DNA from 2 places in the Streptomyces sp. NPDC005925 genome. Region 2 is predicted to be linked to the other one. Evidence: riboswitches for the same ligand, from Rfam matches in the RefSeq annotation. Region 2 holds a riboswitch; the other holds the start of a gene.
The links. A riboswitch is a leader RNA that binds a small molecule or an ion and turns the genes downstream of it on or off. The one in region 2 is predicted to bind glycine.

Region 1: linked by a shared signal. The riboswitch ahead of gcvP (aminomethyl-transferring glycine dehydrogenase) and the one ahead of gcvT (glycine cleavage system aminomethyltransferase GcvT) in region 2 are both predicted to bind glycine.

The regions. Positions count from the first base shown of each region.
Region 1 is NZ_JBEXVL010000012.1:5,009-14,291, reverse strand. It holds gene gcvP (aminomethyl-transferring glycine dehydrogenase) at 1-2,816, opposite strand, end outside; glycine riboswitch at 2,992-3,087, opposite strand; gene ABZ354_RS16480 (PRC-barrel domain-containing protein) at 3,201-3,572, shown strand; gene ABZ354_RS16475 (DNA polymerase IV) at 4,010-5,401, opposite strand; gene ABZ354_RS16470 (MerR family transcriptional regulator) at 5,456-6,136, opposite strand; gene ABZ354_RS16465 (bifunctional nuclease family protein) at 6,343-6,816, opposite strand; gene ABZ354_RS16460 (MerR family transcriptional regulator) at 6,896-7,639, opposite strand; gene ABZ354_RS16455 (FHA domain-containing protein) at 7,682-8,509, opposite strand; gene ABZ354_RS16450 (DUF881 domain-containing protein) at 8,700-9,283, opposite strand, start outside.
Region 2 is NZ_JBEXVL010000022.1:62,089-71,371, reverse strand. It holds gene ABZ354_RS22220 (L-serine ammonia-lyase) at 1-913, opposite strand, end outside; gene glyA (serine hydroxymethyltransferase) at 1,017-2,279, opposite strand; gene gcvH (glycine cleavage system protein GcvH) at 2,295-2,672, opposite strand; gene gcvT (glycine cleavage system aminomethyltransferase GcvT) at 2,905-4,023, opposite strand; glycine riboswitch at 4,188-4,281, opposite strand; gene ABZ354_RS22200 (AAA family ATPase) at 4,462-5,130, shown strand; gene ABZ354_RS22195 (enhanced serine sensitivity protein SseB) at 5,198-5,989, shown strand; gene ABZ354_RS22190 (enhanced serine sensitivity protein SseB C-terminal domain-containing protein) at 6,094-6,891, shown strand; gene ABZ354_RS22185 (ABC transporter permease) at 7,236-8,237, shown strand; gene ABZ354_RS22180 (ABC transporter substrate-binding protein) at 8,330-9,283, shown strand, end outside.

The sequences.
Region 1 (9,283 bases), on a different contig from region 2:
CGTCGCACCGGCGGCCAGTACTTGTCCGCGGCCGTCACGTCGCCCGGGAACACGGCGTCCTCGCGGCTGTAGGCGTGGTCCCAGTCCCCGCCGAGCGCGGCGGCGGTGTGCGGGGCGCCCCGCAGCGGGTTGTCCTCGGCGGGCCACTCGCCGGAGCCGACCTTCTCGATCTCCGCGCGTATGGCGATCATCGCCTCGCAGAACCGGTCCAGCTCGGTGAGGTCCTCGGACTCGGTCGGCTCGATCATGAGCGTCCCGGCGACCGGGAAGGACATCGTCGGCGCGTGGAAACCGTAGTCGATGAGCCGCTTGGCGACGTCGTCCACGCTGACGCCGGTCGCCTTGGTCAGCGGGCGCAGGTCGATGATGCACTCGTGCGCGACGAGCCCGCCCGGGCCGGTGTAGAGCACCGGGTAGTGCGGCTCGAGGCGCTTGGCGATGTAGTTGGCGGAGAGCACGGCGATCTGCGTGGCCCGCTTGAGGCCCTCGCCGCCCATCAGCCGGACGTACGCCCACGAGATCGGCAGGATGCCCGCCGACCCCCAGGGCGCCGACGAGACCGGGCCCACGCCCGTCTCAGGACCGGCCTCGGGCTGCAGCGGGTGGTTCGGCAGGTACGGCGCGAGGTGCGACCGTACGGCGACCGGGCCGACGCCGGGACCGCCGCCGCCGTGCGGGATGCAGAACGTCTTGTGCAGGTTCAGGTGGGAGACGTCGCCGCCGAAGTGGCCGGGCTTGGCCAGGCCCACCAGGGCGTTGAGGTTGGCGCCGTCCACGTACACCTGGCCGCCCGCGTCGTGCACCCGCCCGCAGATGTCGGCGACGTGCTCCTCGAAGACGCCGTGCGTCGACGGGTACGTGATCATCAGCACGGCGAGCTCGTCGCGGTACTGCTCGATCCTGGCCCGCAGGTCCTCGATGTCGATCTCGCCGTCCCCGGCGGTCTTCACGACGACGACCTTCATCCCGGCCATGGCGGCGCTCGCGGCGTTCGTGCCGTGCGCGGAGGACGGGATCAGGCACACGGTGCGCTGCTCGTCGCCGTTGGCGCGGTGGTAGCCGCGGACGGCGAGCAGACCGGCCAGCTCGCCCTGGGAGCCGGCGTTCGGCTGGAGGGAGACCTTGTCGTAGCCGGTGACCTCGGCGAGACGGTCCTCCAGCTCGTGGATGAGCGTGAGGTAGCCCTGGGCCTGCTCGGCGGGTGCGAGGGGATGCAGCGCGCCGAACTCCGGCCAGGTGACCGGCTCCATCTCCGTGGTCGCGTTGAGCTTCATGGTGCAGGAGCCCAGCGGGATCATGCCGCGGTCGAGCGCGTAGTCACGGTCGCCGAGCCGGCGCAGGTAGCGCAGCATCGCGGTCTCGGAGCGGTGCTGGTGGAACACCGGGTGCGTGAGGAACGCGTCGGTGCGCAGCAGGGCCCCGGGCAGCGTGTCCTCGGCGGTCGCGTCGAGCTCCCCGACGTCGCCGTCGACACCGAAGGCCGCCCATACGGCGGCGATCTGCGCACGCGTGGTGGTCTCGTCGCAGGCCATGGAGACGTGGTCGGCGTCGACCAGGCGCAGGTTCACCCCGTTGTCGCGGGCGGCCGCGACTGCCTGGGCGGCCCGGCCCTCGACGCGCACGGTCACCGTGTCGAAGTAGCCGCCGTGCACGACCTCGGCGCCGCCCGCCGCGAGGCCCGCGGCGAGGATCGTGGCGTACCGGTGGGTGCGACGGGCGATGGCACGCAGCCCGTCGGGGCCGTGGTAGACGGCGTACATGCCGGCCATGACGGCGAGCAGCACCTGCGCGGTGCAGATGTTGCTGGTGGCCTTCTCCCGGCGGATGTGCTGCTCACGGGTCTGCAGCGCGAGCCGGTACGCCCTGTTGCCGTCGGCGTCGACGGACACGCCGACCAGCCGCCCGGGCAGGCTGCGCGCCATCTTCTCCTGTACGGCCATGTAGCCGGCGTGCGGCCCGCCGAAGCCCATGGGCACGCCGAAGCGCTGCGTGGTGCCGATCGCGATGTCCGCGCCGAGCTCGCCCGGGGACTTCAGCAGGGTCAGCGCCAGCAGGTCGGCGGCGACCGTGACGAGCGCGCCGAGCTCGTGCGCCCGGTCGATGAGGGGCTTGATGTCGCGTACGGCGCCGGACGCGCCCGGGTACTGGATCAGTACGCCGTTGATCTCCTGCTCGGCGACTTCGGCCGGGATGCCGTCGCTCAGGTCGGCGACGACGACCTCGACGCCGGCCGGCTCCGCGCGCGTCTGGATGACGGCGACGGTCTGCGGCAGGGCGTCCGCGTCGACCAGGAACAGGCCCTTCTTGTTCTTGCCCATGCGCCGCGACAGCGCCATCGCCTCGGCGGCGGCCGTGCCCTCGTCCAGCAGGGAGGCGCCCGAGGTCGGCAGACCGGTCAGGTCGGCGACCACGGTCTGGAAGTTCAGCAGGGCTTCGAGGCGGCCCTGGGAGATCTCCGGCTGGTAGGGCGTGTACGCCGTGTACCAGGCCGGGTTCTCCATCACGTTCCGCAGGATCACGGGCGGCGTGAACGTACCGTAGTAGCCCAGCCCGATCATGGAGCCGAGGACCTGGTTGCGGTCGGCGAGGGCGCGCAGCTCGGCCAGCACCTCGGCCTCGGAACGGGCACCCGGCAGGTCCAGCGCCTCGGTGTTCCTGATCACGTCCGGGACCGCGGCGGCCGTCAGCTCGTCCAGCGAGCCGTAGCCGACCTGGGCGAGCATCTTGGCCCGTGCCTCGTGGTCGGGGCCGATGTGGCGCTGCTCGAAGGGGATTGCCTGTTCGAGCTCGGAGAGCGGGATGCGATGGGCGGTCATTGCGGAGGCCTCCTGGTCTGACGACCTTCGGGGGGCACCACGGCGCGGGTACCCGGACGGCCTCCCCCTCTGTCATCTCGACCTGAGAGCTTCACCGGGCCGCCCGAGGGACGCCCGGCTTTCACCGTCGGTGAGAGCGGAAGCCGTCGACGTCCGCCCTGCTTTCCAGAGTGACCTCGTCCGTGCGGTACGTGAGCCTGAGAGATTCCGGGGAGGATTTGCTCCTTCGGCGCCTCCGGTGGAGTTCGGAGGACTCTCCCGCACGGGGTCAGCAGCCATTGCCAGCCTACCAGCGAGGTCAACGCACAGACCTTCGAGTGGCCGCGGGCTCCGATGTGCTCTTTTGTTGTACTCAGGGATGAGCTGCGACCACGTGGAGGGCCCGTGCAGACCGACATCGATCCGCGCAACTTGATCGGCCGCAAGGCCGTCGACCGCACCGGCAGCAGGATCGGCACGGTGGACGAGATCTACCTGGACGACGCGACCGGCGAGCCCGAGTGGGCGGCGATACGCACGGGCCTGTTCGGCCGGGACGCCTTCGTCCCCCTGGAGCCCAGCGAGCTGGTGGAGGGCACCCTGCGTGTGCCCTTCGACCGGGCGCTGATCAAGGGCGCCCCGGATTTCGGCGTCGGCCGCCACCTCTCCCCCGAGCAGGAACTCCAGCTCTACCACCACTACGGTCTCGGCACCGCCTCCCCTCCCTCCGTCCCGGACCACGACTTCGGCAAGCTGGCCGGCACCGAGGACGCCTGAGCCCCGCGCTGTCCTCCGGCCGTGGGCCCGGCTCCCCGGCGTACCCACTTCTCGCGGGGACCCATCACCGTCGGCTCCGGCTCTTCGCCCGGCAACGGCAGCGGCTCCACCGCCTCCACGTCACCCTCACCACCGCGGGAACGTACGCACCCGCGCAGGCCCCGAGTCGGGCGGTCTCGAACCCGCACGGTTCCATCGCCCGCCTCACCCTGCTTCCGGCCTGCCCGCCACTCGCCGACGCCCCCTCGCCGCCCCCGGGTCTTCGCCCGACGAGCGGCAGCAGCTCCACCACCCCCAGCCCGGGATCATCGGTCCGGAAAGTGCGCGCCCGCCCGCACCCCGAGCCAGACGCTTCCCACCCCACGGTTCAGCGTCGCCAGGCACCACCTACTGGGGGCGGGGATCCACACCAGGGTGTTGCCGGCGGCGATGCCGCCTCAGCCCTGCTCCCCGGCCTGCCCGCCACTCGCCGATGCCCACTCGCCGCCCCCGGGTCTTCGCCCCACGAGCGGCAGCGGCTCCACCGCCTCCAGGCCGGGATCATCGGTCCGGAAGGTACGCACCCGCCCGGGCCCCGAGTCGGGTGTCTCGAACCGCACGGTGACCCGCCCGAGCCCGCTCCCCTGCACCCACCCGTGCCCGTACTCGGCGTGCCGCACGTCGTGGCCCGCGGGCCAGTGCCGCTCGGCGGGCACCCGCTGTTCCTCGGCGGGCCCGTCGTCCTCGCGCTCCTCGTCGAGCTCTTCGGCGTGCTCCCCCGCCACCTGCGCGAACAGGTCCTCCTGCGTGTAGTCGGCGAGGCCGCTCACCCCGACGCCGAGCAGCCGGACCCCGCCCGTGGTGTCCACGGCCTCCAGCAGCCGGGCAGCCGCCTCCCGCACCACCGTGGGATCGTCGGTGGGCCCGCGAAGCGTCTCGGACCGGGTCAGCGTCGAGAAGTCGTAGCGCCGCACCTTCAGCACGATCGTCCGCCCGGAGAGCCCGGCACCACGCAGCCGCCGCACGCACCGTTCGGCCAGCCGTTGCACTTCGAGTCCGACCCGTGTCCGGTCGTGGATGTCGACGTCGTAGGTGTCCTCGACCGACACCGACTTCGTCTCCCGCTCGGCGACCACGGGCCGCTCGTCGTGCGCCAGCGCCATCGCGTACAGCGCATGCCCGTGTGCCCTGCCCAGCAGCCGTACGAGCTCGTCCTCACCCGCCTCGGCGAGCTCGTCCACCGTGTGGATGCCGGCCCGCCGCAGATGGTCGCCGGTCGCCGGCCCCACGCCCGGCAGGGTCCGCACCGGCAGCGGGGCGAGCAGGGCCCGCTCGCTTCCCGGCTCGATCACCACGAGCCCGTCGGGCTTGGCCTGCTCGGAGGCGATCTTCGCGAGCATTTTGGAGGCGGCCAGACCCACCGACCCGGTGAGACCCGTGACGGCCCGGATGTCAGTCCGCAGCCGCGCCCCGGCAAGCCGCGCCGAAGGCTCGTCCCAGGCGACTCCCCGGGCCTCCAGGTCCACGAACGCCTCGTCCAGGCTGAGCGGCTCCACCAGCGGCGACAAGGCCCGCAGCAGCTCCATGACCTGCTCGCTGATCGTCCGGTAGAAGCCGAAGCGCGGCACGAGATACGCGGCGTTCGGCGCGAGCCGCCGGGCCTGCGCCATGGGCATCGCCGAATGCACTCCGAAGACCCGGGCCTCGTAGGAACAGGTGGCGACCACTCCGCGCGGGCCGAGGCCGCCCACGATCACGGCTTTCCCGCGCAGGCTCGGCTTGGACGCCTGCTCCACCGAGGCGAAGAAGGCGTCCATGTCGAGATGGAGGATCGTGGGCGCGGCTCTCACAGTTCCGATGCTGCCTTACGCCACTGACAAAGACCCCGGCGCGGGGGACGGGACTCAGACGGCCCGGTTGCGCCGCCGGGCCAGCTCGTCCGCCGGGTTGTGACCGACGAGGGTCTCGCCGGTGTCGATGCGCTCTCCGTGCAGTTGCGACAGCACGCTCTCGACGTCCCGCCACACCACACCGACGGCGATACCGAAGATGCCCTGACCGCCTTGGAGCAGGGCGTGCACCTCGTCGGGCGAGGTGCACTCGTAGACGGTGGCGCCGTCGCTCATCAGCGTCATGCGCTCCAGGTCGCGAAAGCCCTGCGCGCGCAGATGGTGGACGGTGGTGCGGATGTTCTGCAGGGACACCCCGGTGTCCAGGAACCGCTTGACGATCTTCAGGACGACGACGTCCCGGAAGCTGTACAACCGCTGCGTTCCCGACCCGTGTGCGGGCCGGACACTCGGCTCGACCAGGCCGGTACGGGCCCAGTAGTCGAGCTGCCGGTAGGTGATGCCGGCAGCCGCACATGCCGTCGGACCGCGATAGCCGATCTGCTCGGACGTCATGGACGTCGCCCCTCCGCTGCTCGGTACGCCCGTCGGTCGCTGCGGAGCGTGATCGGCGCTGCTTTGATGGGGTGACCCCCCGCTCGAGAGAAGCCGAGGGGTGGGTGGAGGGTACGGACCGCCGGGCCCGGGACTGCGTCCGGGAGCGCCCCCAACCGTACCGTCGCCGCTGCTTCTCACGCCGACCTCCGTCCCTTGACCTGCCCTCTCGACGGTAGGCAGTCACCGGGGGTGCGTCAACGATCGCCACACTCGGCACGCCGAGTGATAATCACCCTAAGAGTGGTTTCCCGTGCCCCACCGCGGGGAAAGGCTAGCCGAATGCGCTCAGAACAGGGCACGGAACGGACACTCCCCGTCGCCATCGGCGCATGCCACACACGACCTCACTGGTTGCTGGAGCCGAAGTCCTCCGGCGAGATCTGGTCGAGGAATTCGCGGAACTTCTCCACCTCGTCCTCCTGCTCGTCCGGGATCGCGACACCCGCGTCGTCGAGCACCGTGTCACTGCCGTAGATCGGCGTCCCCGTGCGCAGCGCCAGCGCTATGGCGTCGGACGGACGGGCACTGACCTCGACACCGCCGGCGAACACCAGCTCCGCGTAGAAAACGCCGTCACGCAGATCCGTGATGCGGACTTCCGTGAGCTCCTGGCCGAGGGCCTCCAGCACGTCCTTGAACAGGTCGTGGGTCAGCGGCCGGGGAGGAGCCATGCCCTGCTGAGCGAAAGCGATCGCCGTCGCCTCCCCCGGACCGATCCAGATCGGGAGGTGACGGTCGCCTCCCACTTCACGCAGCAGCACGATCGGTTGGTTGGAGGGCATTTCGACCCGGACACCTACGACATCGAGCTCGTTCACACAGCAACCCTAGGCCGTGCCCACGACGTTTGGGTAGTCGGGCCGGGAACGGTTGGCCGATCCGGGGCCCGCCGACCGCTCAGGGCAGCCGCACACCGAGCGACATCTGCACCAGCGCGGCATGCAGCCGCACGGTCAGCCCTGCCAGCTCTTTGGACCGGGCTTCGGCGTGTGCCCTGGTCTGCGGATTGCGGTGTCGTTTCAGCGGCGCCACCACCTGCTCCACCAGCCCGGCCTCACGGTCGGCGGCGGCCTTCACCGCCCGCAGATGCCGCGGCTCGATCCCGAACCGCCCGAGTTCCACGACCAGCGACGCCACGGTCGCCGACTCCGCGACGTACGCCCCGTCCGGCAGCGGCGCCAGGAGCCCGTACGACTCCCACTCCCTCAGTTCCTGCTCATCGATCCCGGCGGCGGCGAGCAGCTCGTCACGCCCGATGCGTGCCGCGGTGGGCTCCTGCCCCGCCAGGGGCTCCGGCTCGCCCTCAGCCTCGCGATGACGCCCCAGGGCCGGCAGCTCCACGGCCTCACCGCGCTCCAAGGCGTCCAGGTACTCGCGAATCACCTTGAGCGGCAGATAGTGGTCCCGCTGCATCCTCAGGACATGGCCGAGACGCTCGACATCGCCGTCGCTGAACTTGCGGTACCCCGACGGGGTCCGCTGCGGCTCGACGAGCCCCTCCGACTCCAGGAAACGGATCTTGGAGATGGTCACTTCGGGAAACTCGTCGAGCAGCACGTTCAGCACCGTGCCGATGCTCATCAGCCCGCTGTCCGTGGCGGCGGCACCGTGCCCGGCACCGCCGCTCCGTGTTTGCCGCATGGACCTTCCCTCGGGGGTCCCCCGGACCTGGTCCGGGACGGGTCAGTAACCCTGCTGGCTCGCGTAGAACACCAGCCGGTACTTGCCGATCTGCACCTCGTCACCGTTCGACAGGGCCACCTGGTCGATCCGCTCCCGGTTGACGTACGTACCGTTCAGGCTGCCCACGTCCGCCACCGTGAACGAGCCGTCCGGACCACGCCGGAACTCCACGTGGCTGCGGGAGACCGTGACGTCGTCCAGGAAGATGTCGCTCTGCGGGTGACGGCCGGCCGTGGTCAGGTCGCTGTCCAGGAGGAAGCGGCTGCCCGAGTTCGGACCGCGGCGCACCACCAGCAGCGCGGAACCCAGCGGCAGCGCGTCGACTGCGGCCTGCGCCTCGGGAGAGAGTGCCGGCACGGCCGTCTGGCCGGTGGTCTCGGAGTCGTAGGCCTCGAGGCCGGAAATGGAGATCGTGGACGTGGTCTCCGACGGTCGCTCCGGCGCCGCGGCGGGCCTCAGGGGAGCGCCGCAGTTGGAGCAGAAGCGGCTGTTCTCGGCGTTGCGATTACCGCACCTCGTGCACACCAGGGCCGACATGGACGGATCCTCCTGCGGCTGCCCCTGCGGGGCATGGGACGCGTACGGGTCTCCGGAAAACCCTCCACCCGTACTCGAGGTCGACGGTTGGCCGAAACCTATGCCGCCGGACTGCGCAGGGTCAACAGACGGCGCGCCCTGACCACCGGAAAGGCCACCGTCCGGGCCAGCCACCTGGTCCCGGAACAGCGGACGCTGCCCTTCTGCGTCAGGCTGTGCGCGATGACGAGCGGTGGCGTTCTCGCCGCCTTCTCGCGCGCTCTTGCCGAACAACTTCGCAAACAACTTCACGGGCGATTCCCCTTGACCGAAACAGACCCGCCCGTGGGGCAGGACGAACCCTGATTGCCTACACCGGCCGACCCGGACACCTTCACAACGTCCGTATCCGCCAAACAGTTTCCACCACGCACCACTCGATTGGTGCGCCGACCCCCCGCAACCTCATGCCCCCGGCCGACGGCTGCCATGCACCCCCGCTTCACCGGGAGGACGACCGAGCGTAGTCAGGCCGCTTCGCCGCTCGCAAGGCATCCACGACGATCTTGCTCGACCGCTCGATCGTGACGGTGGCCTGTTTGTTCTCCAGAGTCTGCACCACGCCTCCAGGGATGTTGAGCGCCGGCTCGAGGTCCTGCGGCTTGCCGATGACCTTGAAACGATAAGGCGCGTTGATCTTGTTCCCGTCGACGCTCACTCCACCCCCGGAGTCCGTGAGGAAGGTCCCGGCGACCACTCGCACGTCGTTCACCTGGATCGCCTCGGCCCCCGCCGCGCGCAGCTCCTGAACGGCGTCGAGCAGCATGTTCGCCTGGACCGTCCCCCTCGTGTCCCCGATGGTCATGGTGACGCCGGGCCCCTGCGCTGCCACGGTGCCCGCCAGCACACCGAGTTGCCTTTCCTTCTCGATCGTCTGCCGACGGGCCTCCTCGGCCTGGTCCGAACTGCTCTCCAGCTCGTCGCGCTGCTTCTCGAGTCCCTGCTTCTCGTCTTCAAGACGCTGTGTGCGGTCGTCGAGTTCATCGAGGATGCGCACCAGATCCGCCTGACGCGCGCCGCGCAGCG
Region 2 (9,283 bases):
CGAAGTTGATGTAGTAGTGCAGGACGGCCGGGATGATGCCGGCCGCGCCGTTCGTCGGGGCGGTCACCACGCGGCCGCCGGCCGCGTTCTCCTCGTTCACGGCCATCGCGTACAGCGTGATCCACTCCATCGAGAGGGCCTTCGGGTCGCCCTCGGAGCGCAGCTTGCGCGCGGTGTTCGCGGCGCGGCGGCGCACCTTGAGGCCGCCGGGCAGGATGCCCTCGCGGGTCATGCCGCGCTTCACGCAGGCCTGCATGACCCGCCAGATCTCCAGCAGGCCGTCATGGATCTCGTCCTCGGTGCGCCAGGCCCGCTCGTTCTCCAGCATCAGCGCGGAGATGGACAGGCCGGTCTCCCGGGTCAGGCGCAGCAGTTCGTCGCCGGTGCGGAATGGATACTTCAGAGCGGTGTCGTCGAGCTTGATCCGGTCGGCGCCCATCGCCTCCTCGTCGACGACGAAGCCGCCGCCCACCGAGTAGTACGTCTTCGACAGCAGCTCGCTCCCGGAGGCGTCGTACGCCCACAGGGTCATGCCGTTGGCGTGGTACGGCAGTGCCTCGCGGCGGTGCAGGACCATGTCGTCGTCGTAGGAGAAGGCGATCTCGTGGTTGCCGAGAAGACGCAGCCGGCCGGCCGCCCTGATCTTCTCGACGCGTTCGTCGGCCGACTCGACGTCGACCGTGCGGGGCGAGTCGCCCTCCAGGCCGAGCAGGACGGCCTTGGGCGTGCCGTGGCCGTGTCCGGTCGCGCCGAGGGAGCCGTACAGCTCGGCGCGCACCGAGGCGACCGCGTCGAGCAGCCCCTCGTTGCGCAGCCGTCGGGCGAACATGCGCGCTGCCCGCATGGGCCCCACCGTGTGGGAGCTCGACGGGCCGATGCCGATCGAGAACAGGTCGAAGACCGAGACGGCCACGGGGAACTCCTTGCAGGGGTGGTGCGGGGTGCTGCGGGGGTCGTGCGGGGGTCCGGGCGCCGCGCGCGCCGTGGTGCGCGCGGCGCCCGGACCCCGGGGGGCTCTACGTGTTCAGCCCGGGGTACAGCGGGTGCTTTTCGGCCAGCGCCACCACGCGTGCCTTCAGCGCCTCAGCGTCGTACGACGGCTTCAGCGCCTCCGCGATCACGTCCGCGACCTCGGTGAAGTCCTCGGCGGTGAAGCCGCGGGTGGCGAGGGCGGGCGTGCCGATCCGCAGGCCGGACGTCACCATCGGCGGGCGCGGGTCGTTCGGGATGGCGTTGCGGTTGACGGTGATGCCGAGTTCGTGGAGCCGGTCCTCGGCCTGCCGGCCGTCCAGCTCGGAGTCGCGCAGGTCCACCAGGACCAGGTGCACCTCCGTGCCGCCGGACAGGACGTCCACGCCCACCGCCCGCACGTCGTCCTTCACCAGACGCTCGGCGAGGATGCGGGCGCCTTCCAGCGTACGACGCTGGCGCTCCTTGAACTCCTCGGTGGCGGCGACCTTGAACGCGACGGCCTTGGCGGCGATCACGTGCTCGAGCGGACCGCCCTGCTGACCGGGGAAGACCGCCGAGTTGATCTTCTTGGCGAGTTCGGCGGTGGACAGGATCACACCGCCGCGCGGGCCGCCCAGCGTCTTGTGGGTCGTGGTGGTGACCACGTGCGCGTGCGGCACCGGGTTCGGGTGCAGCCCGGCCGCGACGAGCCCGGCGAAGTGCGCCATGTCGACCATGAGGTACGCGCCGACCTCGTCGGCGATCCGGCGGAACGCGGCGAAGTCGAGCTGCCGCGGGTAGGCCGACCAGCCGGCGACGATCAGCTTCGGCATGGTCTCCTTGGCGAGGCGCTCGACCTCGGCCATGTCGACCCGGCCGTCGTCGCCCACGTGGTAGGCGACGACGTCGTACAGCTTGCCGGAGAAGTTGATCTTCATGCCGTGGGTCAGGTGCCCGCCGTGCGCCAGGTTCAGACCCATGATCCTGTCGCCCGGCTTGAGCAGCGCGAACATCGCGGCGGCGTTGGCCTGGGCGCCCGAATGCGGCTGCACGTTGGCGTGCTCGGCGCCGAAGAGGGCCTTCACACGGTCGATGGCGATCTGCTCGACCACGTCGACGTGCTCGCAGCCGCCGTAGTAGCGGCGGCCGGGGTAGCCCTCGGCGTACTTGTTGGTGAGGACCGTGCCCTGTGCCTCCATGACGGCGACCGGAGCGAAGTTCTCGGAGGCGATCATCTCGAGGGTGGACTGCTGGCGGTCCAGCTCGGCGTCGACCGCGGCGGCCACGTCCGGGTCGAGCTCGTGCAGGGGCGTGTTCAGGAGCGACATCGGTGCTACGACCTCTCAGCCGGCGGAAAAGGCGGTGTACTCGTCGGCCGAGAGCAGGTCGGCGGGCTCCTCGGAGAAGCGCACCTTGAACAGCCAGCCACCCTCGAAGGGCGCGGAGTTCACCAGCGACGGGTCCTGGACGACGTCCTCGTTGACCTCGGTGACCTCGCCGGTCACGGGGGAGTACAGGTCGGAGACCGACTTGGTCGACTCCAGCTCGCCGCAGGTCTCGCCCGCGGCCAGGGTGTCACCTGCCTCGGGGAGCTGGACGAACACGACGTCGCCGAGCGCGTTCGCCGCGTGCTCCGTGATGCCGACCGTCGCGACGCCGTCCTCGGCGACCGACAGCCACTCGTGCTCCTTGCTGTAGCGCAGCTGCTGGGGGTTGCTCATGGCCTGAATTCTCCTGTACGCGAGGGAGTGCTGCTGAATGAGGTACTGATGGGCCGCTGGTGAACAGCGGAAAGGTACGCGAGGTCACGCCCGCCCCGCCTGCCGGAGCACCGGACGGTCACGCCCGCCCCGCCTGCCTGGCGGACGGCCGCACCCCGCCGGGCACCCGGACCGTCTCGGCGGAAACCTCCGGTGCCCGCACGGCGCGTGCCGCCGACGCTCGCAGAGGGTGCTACTTCTGTCGCTTGTAGAAGGGCAGCGCCACGACCTCGTACGGCTCGTGACTGCCGCGGATGTCCACGCCGACCCCGGCCGTGCCCGGCGCCGCGTGCGCCGCGTCGACGTACGCCATCGCGATCGGCCTGCCGAGGGTGGGGGAGGGCGCGCCGGAGGTGACCTCGCCGATCACCTCGCCGGCGGCGACCACGGCGTACCCGGCGCGCGGGACGCGGCGGCCCTCGGCGATCAGGCCGACCAGGACGCGCGGCGGGCGGGAGGCGGCGCGCTCCGCGGCATCGGCCAGCGCCGCGCGGCCCACGAAGTCGCCCTCCTTCTCGAACTTCACCACCCGGCCCAGCCCCGCGTCGAACGGGGTCAGGGAGGTCGTCAGCTCGTGCCCGTACAGCGGCATGCCGGCCTCCAGGCGCAGCGTGTCGCGGCAGGACAGTCCGCACGGCACCAGGCCTGCGCCCTCGCCGGCCTTGGTCAGCGCCTCCCACAGCTCCACGGCGCGCTCCGGCTTCACGAACAGTTCGAAGCCGTCCTCGCCGGTGTAGCCGGTGCGCGCGATCAGCGCCGGGACGCCCGCGACCGTGCCGGGCAGCCCGGCGTAGTACTTCAGGCCGTCGAGGTCGGCGTCGGTCAGGCTCTGGAGGATGCCGGGGGACTCGGGGCCCTGCACGGCGAGCAGCGCGTAGCCGTCCCGGTCGTCGCGCACCTCGGCGTCGAAGCCGGCCGCGCGCTCCACCAGCGCGTCCAGCACGACCTGGGCGTTGGAGGCGTTCGCCACCACCATGTACTCGGTCTGAGCGAGCCGGTACACGATCAGGTCGTCCAGGATGCCGCCGTCGGCCCGGCAGATCATGGTGTAGCGGGCGCGGCCCACGCCGACGGAGGCGATGTTGCCGACGAGGGCGAAGTTCAGCAGTGCGGCGGCCTGCGGGCCGGTCACCGTGATCTCGCCCATGTGCGAGAGGTCGAACAGGCCGGCCCGGGTGCGCACCGCGTTGTGCTCGTCGCGCTCGGAGCCGTAGCGCAGGGGCATGTCCCAGCCGGCGAAGTCGGTCATGGTGGCGCCGAGCGAGCGGTGCAGAGCATCCAGCGCGGTACGGCGAGGTTCGTTACTGCTCATCGGGCGGTCGTCTCCAAGGGGCACCAAGGGCATGACAGGGGGATGTTCCTCCCCATCTGTCATCGGAACCTGAGAGGTTCGCCATGACCTGCCCGGGAAAGGGAAGAACATGGCTTGCACCTTGGGTGGAGCCACTGACACAGCGGCCCGCTTTTCAGATGTGCCTCGCCCGCGCGGTAACGGGGCCTGAGAGATTCAAGGGAGGGACTTGCTCCTTCGGCGCCCCGGCAGTGCCGGAGACTCTCCCGCGCGGATTCAAGCGGCCGGTATGCAGTTGGCGGCCACATCATTGCACGCCGGGCCGACTCGCCGACAGGCTGCGCTTGTCACCGGCTTGTGGCAGTAAGCGGACAGAAAAGCAGGACCGTCTGAATTGCCTATTCTTTACAATCGTCGGGGACGGGACTGACGTACCCGACCCCAGGGGGGACGATCACGGTGAACAGGACCACGGCGTACGCCACGACCTCGGGCATCGCGCTGCCCAAGCAGGCCGCCGCTTCGGCCCGGGGGGCGTGCGGGCCGCAGCCCGCGGCCACGGTCCGCGATCTGCGAGACCGCGGCGGGCGCAGTCCGCGCGCCCTGCTCTTCGGGCCCCGCGACCTCGTCGTGGTCACCGGACTGCCCGGCAGCGGCAAGTCCACGCTGATGCGCCGTGCCGTGCCCGGCAGACGCGTCGACTCCCAGGACACCCGCGACCGCTGGGACCGCCGCATGCCGCGCCTGCTGCCGTACGCCCTCTACCGCCCGCTGGTGCGCCTCGCGCACTACGCCGGGCTGCGGCGCGCGCTGCGCTCCGGCGAGGGCGTCGTCGTGCACGACTGCGGCACCCAGGCCTGGGTCCGCCGCTGGCTGGCCCGCGAGGCGCGCCGCCGGGACGGCAGGCTGCACCTGCTGCTGCTCGACGCCACGCCCGAGGAGGCGCTGGCCGGCCAGCGCGACCGCGGACGTGGCGTCTCGCGCTACGCCTTCCGCAGGCACCGCACGGCCACCACCCGGCTGCTGCGGGCCATCACCGAGGGCGACCTGCCGGCCGGCTGCGGCTCGGCGATCCTCGTGGACCGGGACGCGGCGAACGCGCTGCGCCGGATCGGCTTCCCGGACTGACCGCACCGGGCCGGGCACCCGTTAGCCTTTTCAGCCACAGCAGCGGTACCAGTCAGGCGGTAGGCACATGGACTTCCCGGCGGAATTCTCCGCGGACTTCCCGGCGCAGGCACACCCCCACCAGCACGGTGGATGGCCCGGCAACGAACTGGAGGAGGTGCTCTCCGCCTCCCTCGGCGTCCCCTCGGCCGGCGGCCGGATCGTCGAGGCGCTCGGCCGCAGCTTCGTCTGGGTCCCGCTGCCGGGCGGCGGCGGCCCGCACAGCGGCCCCCTCGACCTGCCCACGCTGGACATCGGCGGCCAGGTCTACGTGCCGGTGTTCAGCTCCGAGGAACAGTTCCGTCAGGTGGTCGGCGCCCACATGTCGTTCGCTGTCGCGCCCGCCGTGGAGTTCGCGCGCGGCCTGCCCCCGCAGGCGGGCATCGCCGTCAACCCGGGTGGTGTGGTCGGCATACCGCTGCCGCCGCCCGCGGTCGCCGAGCTGTGCCGGGCCGGGCGCACCCCGCTGGACGGGGCCGCGAGCGGCGGCCGGGTCCGGCTGTTCGAGCCGGACTGGCAGGACGACCCGGTCGACTTCCTGTCCGCGGCCGGCGCCGAGTTCGAGGGCATCGGCGTGGTCCGCACCGCCCGCCGCTGCCTCGCCGCCATCGAGACGGCCGAGCCGGTCATGTTCGTCGGCGTCGAACTCTCCCGGTCGGAGGGCGACCTGCGGGCCCTGCCCATGGACGCCCTCGGAAGGGCGCTGGGCGCCTCCCCCGTCAAGTGGCCCGTCAACCTGGTCCTCCTCGACGTCGCCCAGGACCCGGTCGGCGACTGGCTGCGCGAGAAGGTCCGGCCCTTCTACCAGCGGGACACGTGACGCCGCCGCCGCGGCGCTCCCGCGCAGCACTGCTCTCCCGCACCGGCATCCGCCACACTTAATCTGGTTTCATAACCCACGGCACTTTTCCGAAGGGGCACAAAGTGAGCGCGAGCGGCACAGCCGCGGCCGGACAGGTCGAGCACATGCTGCGACAGGTCACGCCCGGGCGCTACGACGCGTACGAGGCGCTGCTCCGCGCGCTCGCGAGCCCGTCCTCCGGCCAGGTCTGGATGCTGCTGTGGCACGGCCAGGCAGGCTCCCCGGACGCCCAGTACGGGAACATGGAGGTCGACGGCCAGGGCTACGCGCCCTGCGTGACCTCCGCCCAGGAGCTGTCGGCGAGCGGCTGGAGCCGGTCGTACGAGGTGGTCGACGGCCTCGAGGTGGCCCGCGCGCTCTACCCGGACCACTTCGGCCTGTGGATCAACCCGCATGCCCCCGGCGGCGGCGTCGGCGTCCCCTGGCTCGACCTGCGCCGCATCGCCACCGGCCTGGACCGGCAGCCCGCCGGCCCGCTGAGGCTGTCCGAACCGGCCATCGAGATCCCGCAGTTCTACGCCCTGATCGCACAGAACGCCCACCGCACCCCGGCCGTCCGCTCGCTGCGCCGCGCCTGGGTGCAGCCGGCGCTCGGCGCGCCGTACCTCGCCATCGGCCTCGACGTGTACGACACGAGGCCGCCTTCCGTGGACGCGGTGCGCGCGATGATGCAGCAGTCGATCGGCGCGGTCCCGGAGGGCCTGCCGGTGTCGACGGTCGCGCTGTCCGACGAGCACGACCCGGTGGCGATGTGGCTGCGCGTGAACGCCCGGCCGTTCTACGACCGCGAGGCCCACGCGGCCCCGGCTCAGGCACCCGCCGCGGGGTACGGCTTCCCCCCGGCGCAGGGCCCCTACTGATCCGCGACTGATCCCGCCCCACCGATCCGCCCGCATCCCGAGCGGTCTGTTCGGTCGGCCCGATTCTCCGCGCGTAGAGAAGCGGAGTAGGTTCTAAAGTGTCCTAAATGTCCCATTGTGGTGGCGTCCGGCAGGAGCAACCCTGCGTTCGGATAGCGGAACCGCCCGGCCAGCATCACGGTTGCGCATCCATTCGCCGTCAAGGCTGGCAACAAAACGCCGAAGCGTTGAAGACTCCCGCACCAGGGGGGTTCGCCCCTGCGTACGACTGTGTTCGACGGACTGAATCGCCGCCACAGCGGCACATGCGGGCCGGTCACCGCCGGTTGAGAGGGGTCCCTGCCATGACGGCGCCATTGCACGACACTGCTGCGGAAGCGGTGCCGACAGCTCCGGTCGATCCCGCCGGACCGGGCGCGAAAAAGGTGGAAGGCCGTTCCCTCAAGCAGATCGCCTGGAGCCGTCTGAAGCAGGACAAGGTCGCGCTCGCGGGCGGCATCACGGTGGTGGTGCTCGTGCTGATCGCCGTCTTCGCCCCACTGATCGTCTCGCTGCTCGGACACCCCCCGAACGAGTTCCACCAGGAGGAACTGGACCCGCTGACCAACCTGCCGCAGGGCAACTGGGGCGGCATGAGCGGTGACTTCCTCTTCGGCGTCGAACCCAACAAGGGCCGCGACGTCTTCAGCCGTATCGTCTACGGCGCCCGCATCTCGCTCCTCGTCGCCTTCCTCGCCGCCGTGGTCGCGGTGGTGCTCGGCACCCTCTTCGGCATCGTCGCCGGCTACTTCGGCGGCTGGGTCGACGCCACGATCAGCCGCGTCATGGACGTGCTGCTCTCCTTCCCGCAGCTGCTCTTCATCATCTCCCTGATCTCGGTCCTCCCGGACGACCTGCTGGGCCTGACCGGCTCGGGCGTGCGGATCGCCGTACTCGTCGCGGTCATCGGTTTCTTCGGGTGGCCCTACGTCGGCCGGATCGTCCGCGGACAGACGCTCAGCCTCCGTGAGCGCGAGTACATCGAGGCCGCCCGCAGCCTCGGCGGCGGCAGGCGGCACATCCTCTTCAGGGAACTGCTGCCCAACCTGGTCGCCCCGATCATGGTCTACGCGACGCTGATGATCCCCACCAACATCCTCACGGAGGCGGCGCTCAGCTTCCTCGGTGCCGGTGTGCGGCCGCCGACGGCCTCGTGGGGCGGCATGCTGCGCGACGCCCTGCAGACGTATGAGCACGACCCGATGTTCATGGTCTTCCCCGGTGCGACGATCTTCATCACCGTCCTGGCCTTCAACCTCTTCGGCGACGGCCTGCGGGACGCTCTCGATCCCAAGGGGACCCGATAACCCACGACTCGCCCCTGCCGCACCGTCAGGTGGCTCTTCCCATGGTTCTCCGGCACAGGACCGGAACCGCGACTCTCGGAGGTTACGAGAAAATGCCCACAGGTTCCCCGAAGCGGCGGCTCGCTGCTGGCGCAGCCCTCGTTGTCGCGGCGCTGGTGACCACCACGGCGTGCGGCGGCGGAGACGGTGACGACAACAGCGACAAGGGTGCCGGCTACAACGCGGCGCTGAACAAGGTTGTCAACGCGTCCGCCAAAAAGGGCGGCACGCTGAAGTTCGTCGGCAAGCAGGACTTCGACTCCCTCGACCCGCAGCGTACGTACTACGGCATGACCTGGGACTTCATGCGGTTCTTCACCCGCACCCTGATCACCTACGACACCAAGCCCGGAGAGGCGTCGAACAAGCTGGTCGGCGACCTGGCCACCGGCCCCGGCGAGGTCTCGCCCGACGGCAAGACCTACACGTACAAGCTGCGTGACGGCCTCACCTGGGAGGACGGCTCCGCGCTGACCTCCAAGGACATCAAGTACGGCATCGAGCGCATCTGGGCGACCGACACCATCACCGGCGGCCCGGCGTACCTCAAGCAGACGCTCGACCCCAAGGGCGAGTACAAGGGCCCGTACAAGGACAAGTCCGCGGACAAGCTGGGTCTGAAGGCGATCGAGACGCCCGACGACAAGACCATCGTCTTCAAGCTGCCCAAGCCCAACGGTGACTTCGAGCAGTTCCTCGCCATGCCCACCGGTGCCCCGGCGAAGCAGAGCAAGGACACCGGCGCCAAGTACACGCAGCGCCCGTTCTCCTCCGGCCCGTACAAGATCCAGTCGCGCAAGGCGAACAAGAGCCTCGTGCTCGTGCGCAACACCGCCTGGAAGAAGGAGTCGGACCCGCTGCGTTCGGCCCTGCCGGACAAGATCACCGTGACGATCTCCGCCAACCTGGAGGAGAACGACAAGCGGCTGATGGAGGGCGACTACGACCTCGACGTCAACGGCACCGGCATGACCCAGTCGGGCCGCGTCACCGCCGTGCAGGACCAC